Regions from separate parts of the Paenibacillus sp. FSL R5-0473 genome, predicted to be linked through region 2. Evidence: a T-box and tRNA genes for the amino acid it is inferred to sense, from the RefSeq annotation. Region 2 holds a T-box; the other holds one or more tRNA genes.
The links. A T-box is a leader RNA that pairs with one kind of tRNA and senses whether it is charged. The one in region 2 lies ahead of leuS (leucine--tRNA ligase), so its partner is inferred to be a tRNA-Leu.

Region 1 (4,609 bases), 2.5 Mb from region 2:
GTCCGAACATTGCTCTTGGATACGGGAGTACCTGCTTTGGCTTGCTGCTGCGAAGTACGTGGTAATTCAATGCTGTATTTGTTGAAAAGATATCTCATAAAACCAGAACAGTCGAAGCCGGCTACAGTTGTGCCACCCCATTTGTAAGGAATACCTGTCATGTTGTTCACTACGGAGTTGATACTGCTTGCCTCTGTGCTTGTTGCCCCGGATGTAAATAATACAGCTGCTCCAAAAATGGAGATAATCAGTTTTTTCAAAATCAATGTTCTCCCTTCGATGCCTACGGAGTTAGCTAAGGGTTCGGTAGAAGGTTCCCTATATTTCCTATGTATAAGAATAATTCACCCAAATTGGTTCCCCCGTTTTCAAACATGAAACTCGGCAATGAATAATTAAGTTTTTGTAACTATTTGAAACTATATTGCATAAATGCGTAATTGTCAAACCCATTTAAACCCTTTCTTAATACCTCAATGTTAGCGGAATTAAGGTTTTTATATGAAAAAAGGGATCGAGTTTGGGTATCATTCATGACAAAAACGTCATTATTGATTCGTGTAAGACGAATTTTGATAAATAGATAGGTTTGTCATGAGTTAAAAGAACTATTCCGTTATGTAGAATTAGAGAGATTATATTCATTAAGTTGCATATATTGACAAAAATCGATTTTTTGCATATTATCTGATTATCCAATCCACATATTGGATTAAAATTGATTTTATTATGCGATAAATACAAATAAAGGAGGTTTAGAGACGCGTATCATAGGTAAAGTAGAAGTGGAAGATTTATAAAAACGAACATAGGAGAGTGTTACATTTGAAAGCGAAGAAAATAATTACTTTTGTCCTGGCATGTACGATGGTGTTCTCAGCAGTTGGAATGGCAGTTCTCCCTGTAGGGACGGTATCTGCTGCAGATGCGTCGGGTACTACAGCGAGTATTTCTGATATTTTGAAGAACCAGCTGCCGGATGGAGGTTGGAGAAAAGATTATAAACAGACAAGTGGAGAGTGGGCAAAGTCCACGATAGACAACAAGGCTACATACTCAGAAATTAGAAGATTGGCGAAGGAATTTAAAAAGACGAATGATCCGCGTTACTCCACAGCTGCAATCAAAGGAATTAACTTTTTGATCAACATGCAGTATTCAAACGGCGGGTGGCCACAAGTTTACCAAAGCTCCGGATACCACAAGCACATCACTTACAATGATGATGCCATGATTAATGTAATGATCATGCTGGATGAAGTAGCGGCACGCAAAGGTGATTTCTCATTTATCGACAGTACACTTGCTAACCGCAGTAAAAATTCAGTTGCCAAAGGTGTGGAGGCGATTCTGAATACACAGGTCGTTTCAGGTGGTAAGCTGACAGCATGGGGACAACAACATGATTCCAGCTCTCTTAAACCAGCGAGCGCAAGAATCTACGAAGTGCCATCGCTGACAGCTGGAGAGAGTGTAACGATTGTTAAATTTCTGAAAACCAGACCTGCTAACGCTAAAATTACCGCATCCATTAAAGGAGCGGAGGCTTGGTTTAACAAAGTGAAAATTACGGGTTACAAGTATGAAAGAGCTAATGGAGATAGTAAAATTATCGCTGATTCCAAAGCTGCACCAATTTGGGCACGCTTCTATGAGATCGGAACGGATAAACCAATCTTTATTGGTCGTGACGGGGTAGTTAAATACAAATTAAGTGATATTGATAAAGAAAGAAGAGGCGGTTATGCATGGTATGGCAACTGGCCTTCCAAGCTGTAATTTGTAGTATGCTTCCGTATTAATGAACCAAACTATTAGCAACAGTTAAAGGTAAGGCCCGAATCGACATGGACGTCTGATTCGGGCTTTATTGTTATTATTTTCAGTGTTGACATGATAGATTACGCATGATATATTATTTCTTGTCGCCGATATGGATGACGAAGATACAATATGCGGTCGTGGCGGAATTGGCAGACGCGCACGGTTCAGGTCCGTGTGGGCTAACCCCCGTGGAGGTTCGAGTCCTCTCGACCGCATCTAAAAAAAAGACTCCTTAAGCTAACGCTTAAGGAGTCTTTTTTTGCATTTTTTGATATAACACTAACTTTAGTGATGAGTATTCAAGAGGTTAGTGCTTAGCTGCACGTACAGCAAATGTCTTCCATCAGCCATACGGAACGTTTATTGTGCTGCGGTAACATTAACGCTGTCAATATTCGGTCCTTCCGATCCGGTGGTAACCACTTTCAATGTATTGGTCCCCGTGTTCATGGGGACCTGTATTGTTTTTTCAACCCAAGTGGACCAGCTTCCCGTAGCGGGAAAGGGCTCGTTGCTGATGACTTTGGTTCCGTTCACAAAAATGTCGAGGTTCCGAGTGCCGCTTTCCAGCGCATAACGAAACTTTACGTTTTTGGTACCTGTTGTCGTGTTATTAATGCCGTTCCATTGAATGGCTGAACCAGTCATCGCATTGAAGTTAACATACCCGGAGCCAGTGTAACCGGGGTAGATTGTTTCAATGGCAGCTTCCGTAAGTGACGTTCCGGTCTCGGCTTCATACGTCGTGCCACTGCCTGTATTCCCGCCGCTATTTCCGCCAGTAACGTTGGCAACAAACGTTGTTACGCTCTGAGGCGGGAGCTGTGCCGTGAAGGCTCCATTGGATACGTTAAGCGAGGTTCCGCTTGCCAGGTTTCGACTGCTGTCCGTAATCCATGAGGACACAGTAGAGGCATTACCATTTTGCAGAACGAATTTTTGGCTTGTGGCTGAAGTTCCACGGTTAATTGCCACGACGACGACTTTGTTATCACCTTTATAGGCTGAGACAAATGTGTTCGTATCCGGATTTTTCGTTGCATCGACTCGCAGGTAGCCTGGACGCACGAATTTAGAGAAATGAGCCATATTATACCCGCGTTTGCTTATGGTACCGTCCTCTTTCATCGGACCATACTGTCTGCGGATGTACCACCACACGTAGGCCTGGAAATCACCTTCTACCATGGCATTGTGCATGTGATAGGAAACGTCTAATGCTTCAGGCCAGCGGTCTGCCGAGTTGTTGTCACTGTTTGGAACATACACTTCAGTCATCCACAGTTCTTTACCGGCTCCTTTTTGCTTAAAGAGAGGGTAGGCAAAATTCGAAATCTGGGTTCCATACGTATGTGCTCCCAGGATGTCCATGTTGGCAAGTGCCTGCGGATCATTCAGGATTGGGTCGGATATGTTCTTTAAGTATTGGAAGGATTCAGGCGCCATGACTTTGGTACCTTGGATGGACCCGGCATTTTCTTTCATGAATCGAAGGATCTCTTGTGGAGTCCACCAAGTCCAGTCATGAGCATAATCCGGTTCGTTTTGTACAGAAATGGCATACAGATCTACGCCGTTATTTTTCATGTAGGTTACAAAGTCGTTCAGATGTTGCGCATATGCGGTATATTTGTCGTATTTCAGACGTTTGGCATTTGTGTCCCCATTGCGGTTGAACGTTTCAACCATGCTGCTTGGAGGATTCCATGGGGATGCAAATACAATAGCACCCTTTTCGATAGCTCGTTTGGCTGTGGCAACTTCACGATACCAGTTATTGGAATCTGGATCAACGTAGATCCTGAGAATGGAGAAGCCTAATTGATTCTGGTCATTACCAAAAGCAGTTTCACGTTGAGCGGGAGTCAGATCACCAATCCAGGCAGGAAGGTTAATGCCCCCAAAGCCCTTGATCAGCTGTTTTTCCGAGGACAAATTAATGTTGGCATCGCTGGCTGCTGACACATTTGTCGGGGTTAACATCAAAGGCAGGGCTGTTAAACAGGCCAAAAGAACATTAATCGTCTTTTTTAGTTTGAATTTCACTACTTTCATCCTCCTCGATAATAGTAAGTTACATAGAGAAACAGCAACCAGGAATAACAAACAAGAATAGCGGATTGTCTGGCATTTATTTTATGTAAACCCTTTCAAAACCTCCTTCCATAAATCATAGGATAGAATTGAAGCATAAAACCTCTTTCATTTGTTGATTCTACTAAAAAATTCCTAAACTGAAAACCTGACAAATTACAGTATTTTTTCTAATTAATCTCTATTTTCTAACTATTCAATGACAGTTCTTGTCTGAATGCAAAAGGGAAAACTGGAATGATGGGGGATTCGCTTGAGATAGAGGTCTTCAATGGCGGGGATATGATCATTAAGGAAGGCTTTGGCTTACATATTCCTCCCTTCATTATCAAACAATGAGATCACAGAAGTTACGGGGAGGGAATCATGATGAAGGTACAGAGAAAGAATTATCGATTCATTGCAGGTATCATGGCATTATTGATTGTGTTTTACGCAGGCATATCGGCAGGAGGGCCTACAGCGGCAGCTTCAGAGTCCACATCGAATCACAAACGGTTAGCGATTATCATCGATGATGTTGGTAATGACATGAAGGGTACGGCAGAGATCCTGGCGATGCCAGTCAAACTGACGGTAGCGGTTATGCCTTTTTTACCAACAACGAAGAAAGATGCGATGGCTGCACATGAAAAGGGAATGGATGTGATTGTGCACATGCCCATGGAACCCAAGAAAGGACGACCTGAAT
Region 2 (4,609 bases):
CCTGTGTCTTCGTTAATGAAGAGACGCCATACACGTGACAGGAAGCGGTGCATGCCTTCAACCCCGTTTGCATTCCACGGTTTTGTCGCTTCCAATGGTCCCATGAACATCTCGTACAGACGCAATGTATCTGCACCGAATTCATTCACGATTTCATCCGGGTTAATGACATTACCACGAGATTTACTCATTTTCTCATTATTGGTACCCAGGATCATACCTTGGTTGACCAGTTTGTGGAAAGGCTCTTTGGTCTCCACAACACCCAGATCATACAGCACTTTGTGCCAGAAACGAGCGTACAGCAAGTGAAGTACGGCGTGCTCTGCTCCGCCAATGTACAGATCAACTGGCAGCCACTGCTGCTGTTTCTCCTTGGAGATCAGTTCCTTGTCATTGCGCGGATCGATAAAGCGCAGGTAATACCAGCAGCTACCCGCCCATTGTGGCATGGTATTGGTCTCGCGACGTGCCTTCATTCCCGTTTCCGGATCTACCGTATTCACCCACTCCGTAACATTCGCCAGTGGTGATTCTCCTGTACCCGAAGGTTTGATCTGGTCGATATCAGGCAGCAGCAGTGGAAGTTGATCCTCAGGTACTGTCTTCATCGTTCCGTCTTCCAGATGCAGAATCGGGATTGGCTCACCCCAGTAACGCTGACGGCTGAACAGCCAATCGCGCAGACGATAGGTCACTTTCCCTTGTCCTTTACCGTTCTCTTCCAACCAAGCAATCATCTTGGCAACCGCTTCTTCATTATTCAGTCCGTTCAAGAAATCGGAATTCACATGTGCGCCATCACCCGAATATGCCTCTTGTGTAACGTCTCCACCTTGAATAACCTCGATGATATCCAGACCGAACTGCTTCGCAAATTCCCAGTCACGCGCATCATGACCCGGAACTGCCATAACCGCACCTGTGCCGTAACCTGCAAGAACGTAATCAGCAATCCAGATCGGCAGTTTTGCACCATTAACAGGGTTGATTGCATAAGCGCCAGTGAATACACCTGTTTTGTCTTTGGCCAAATCTGTACGTTCCAGATCACTCTTACGAGAAGCCTGCTCCTGATAAGCCTGAATAGCTTCACGTTGGTCATCGGTTGTAATTGCTTCTACCAATTCATGTTCTGGAGCAAGTACTGCAAAGCTCGCACCGAACAATGTGTCCGCACGGGTAGTGAACACCTTGATAACTTCCTCGCGACCCTCAATGGCAAATACAACTTCCGCACCTGTTGATTTACCGATCCAGTTGCGCTGCATATCCTTGATGCTTTCAGACCAATCCAGCTCTTCCAGGTCTTCCAACAGACGCTCTGCATACTCGGTAATTCTCAGAACCCATTGACGCATCGGTTTGCGTACAACCGGATGTCCACCACGTTCACTCTTGCCATCAATAACCTCTTCATTAGCAAGTACCGTTCCAAGGGCTTCACACCAGTTAACTGCAACTTCATCCACATAAGCCAAGCCTTTATTGTACAGCTGAATAAAGATCCATTGTGTCCATTTATAGTATTCAGGGTCCGTTGTGCTGATCTCACGATCCCAGTCATAGGAGAAACCAAGCGATTTGATCTGGCGACGGAAATTGTCAATATTACGGAATGTAATATCTCGTGGATGTTCACCTGTATCCAGTGCATGCTGCTCAGCAGGCAGACCGAAAGCATCCCAACCCATTGGGTGCAATACGTTGTAACCGCGCATACGTTTGTAACGGGAAACGATATCCGTTGCCGTATATCCTTCCGGGTGACCTACGTGCAGACCTGAACCGGATGGATAAGGGAACATATCCAGTGCATAAAATTTCGGTTTAGCAGGGTCCTCACCCGTTTTAAACGTTTTATTTGCATCCCAATATTGCTGCCAACTTTTTTCCATGACTTGTGGCTGATAGCCGTGTTTCGGCTGGTTATTCTCACTCATCTATTGTTCCTCCTTCAGGTTATTCACTTTAGCTTTAATTGCAACAAAAAAACCTCAGCATCCCGTAGCGTTTGCAGCGCTAGGGACGAGAGGTTGAATTCCCGTGGTACCACCCTAGTTAGTGGACGAACGTGCTTCGTCATCCACTCCCTTTGGACCTGTAACGGCGGTTAACCGATGCGGATTTCCATTCCTGAACCCAAGCTTTATACAAGCAGGTTAAACAGAATGGTGTAATCACCGCATTTCTCCAAGGCGAGTTCGCAAATCACTGTCAACCGGCTTGCACCAACCGCCGGCTCTCTGTTATGTACAGGAATTACTACTGATCCTTATCATCGAAATATGTATACAATATCGGGACCATTATATAAAAAAGCAAGCCCAAAGTCAATATTACACGTTATAATGACCCTTTTAAGTCATACGGTTCGTACCGTTCAATAATACTCGTTGCTGTTCAGGATAACCGAAAACGCTCAATGCCTTCCTCCAGATTATGAATGGTCCAATTCACATGTTCCTGATTATCATATTGACGATAAGCGCACTCAATGCGCAGCACCAGATCAAAGTACAAGTCATAGAGACTTCTTCTTTTCAGTTCACTTTCAGTCGTAATCTCATGCCCATACCCTTTCACAAAACCAGGCGTATAGTTAAAATGACTGAAATAATGCTCCATCAGAGTATCTGCCCACAGTGAACGTTCAAAATCAATAATCGCTGTGATTCGACCCGCGTCCACTAGTACATTGCCATCCCACAGATCCCAACTGATAAGCACAGGTTCTTTGACATCGTCCAGCACATCCGATTTTTCTTCAATCAGGCGTCTCAATTCAGGGTAATCGATCGAAAATGTAATCCCGGCTTCTTCCCCGTCGGTAAGAATGTCATCCATCAGATTCATAAATGCATCTTTCCATGTGGAATATCGCTGTTTTTGCTCCGAGAAATATCCAAACTGCTCGCCCTTGATTTCATTAATTCGACGATTGTACCGACCGAGCTGGTGTTCAATGGCCTCCTGTTCTTCCGCAGAATATTGATCCTTGACCTGATTATAGGGCGCTCCAGACATGTACTCCATGATAAAATAACGCGCTGAAGCCATAGTTAACGAATCATCATAAGCCAACACTTGGGGTACGGGAACATCCTGTAGCTCCGTGATGAGGCGTAGTGCCTCAACCTCAGCAATCATGAGATCCTGTTCACAACGCATCAGATTTGTCGAAGCCGACGGTGCAATTTTCAGTACCACTCGCTGTTCGTCACTCAGTGTGATGAGATATGCATGATTGGCCCAGCCATCCACCATTTCCTTGTAGTCCTCTATACTTGCAGAGAAATGCTGCTCTATTATTGCATTCAACTGTTCTGACGAAAGTCTTGTTTTATATGTACTTTCCATTTTTACACCTCACATTGACAATTGATTTATCTTCTCAGAAAACGCTTTCTATCCGACTATTATCGCCTCCTTTACTTTAACTGGCAATACTTTTTGTCACGTGATTATGTCTTTTCTTGCATTCCTTTAGCCTATTTAAGACTATTGCTATTCATTCTCCATAAAAAATCAAACAAAAAACTGCCCTTATGGACCATAAGGACAGTTCTCATTATTCACTCTTACTTCACAGCAACGTAGAACAAGCGCTGTGCGCTGTCTCCAGCTTCTTTCCATTCAAAATCCGCATATACCTTCACGTCTCTAAAACCTGCCTTGGACAACTCAAGCTTCATCCAGTCCGGGTTATATGCACGCTGGACATGAACTTCTTCAAACCGCTGATACATATCCTTGCTACCATCATCCACACGCGAAAAAATACTGAGATGATGTTCGATCTCACAGCGATCCTGATCCAGATCACATGTCCAAATATACGACACGGAGCGCTCATCCAGTACAAAAGGCTGCTCCTCATCATAACGAATAAGGGTATTGGGATGATGCACATCAAACAGGAACGTTCCATCAGGCTTCAGCATCTCGTATGTCCGCTGGAATGTTCGAACGACATCTTCTTGTTCAAGCAGGTAATTGACGCAATCACAGAAAGATATCACCGAATCCACAGGTTCCGGAACTCGCCATTCCCGCATATCCTGCTGCACCCAACGGACACTGCCCTCGCGATACAAGCGATGACCCTGAGGCGTAGCCTCCATCTTGCTGCGCGCAACCGACAGCATATCTGATGAGAGGTCAATGCCTGTAACTTCGAAACCGGAGTTCACGAGCGGGATCGTAATGGAGCCCGTTCCACAGCCAAGTTCAGCGACACTTTTGGGCATTCCATGCTTTTCCCATGCTGTTCTTGCAAACCTTATCCAGTCCGGATAAGGCATATCTTCCATTAATTCATCATACACATAGGCAAATTTCCGGTAAGACATGTCAGGCACCGCACTTTCAATTTCATTTTCGAATTGATCTATATAAGTTGAACCAAAGAATATTTACACTGGACACTCCAATGACAGAACAACCTTCCGATCGCTGTTATCCCCAGATTTTTTTTATTCCTTTTATAAAGGTTTAAATCCGGGGATAAAGGCGAACGCTCCGCTTCTTCAGGTTCTTTCTGTCCTCTCCGTTTCGTGTAAATGTTTAGTTCAATTTATATAACAAAAGAAAAAGCAGGGGCATCCGG

Region 1: it has a tRNA-Leu gene. The T-box ahead of leuS (leucine--tRNA ligase) is inferred to sense a tRNA for this amino acid. The anticodon was not compared.

Annotation. Positions count from the first base shown of each region.
Region 1 covers NZ_JBBORL010000001.1:3,587,653-3,592,261, reverse strand. Annotated here, with positions in the region: gene MKY28_RS15550 (C40 family peptidase) at 1-260, opposite strand, end outside; cyclic di-AMP (ydaO/yuaA leader) riboswitch at 266-397, opposite strand; gene pelA (pectate lyase) at 826-1,779, shown strand; tRNA gene MKY28_RS15540 (tRNA-Leu) at 1,956-2,039, shown strand; gene MKY28_RS15535 (carbohydrate-binding protein) at 2,185-3,879, opposite strand; gene MKY28_RS15530 (divergent polysaccharide deacetylase family protein) at 4,330-4,609, shown strand, end outside.
Region 2 covers NZ_JBBORL010000001.1:1,047,249-1,051,857, reverse strand. Annotated here, with positions in the region: gene leuS (leucine--tRNA ligase) at 1-1,943, opposite strand, end outside; T-box leader at 2,022-2,291, opposite strand; gene MKY28_RS04520 (phosphotransferase family protein) at 2,404-3,360, opposite strand; gene MKY28_RS04515 (class I SAM-dependent DNA methyltransferase) at 3,582-4,352, opposite strand.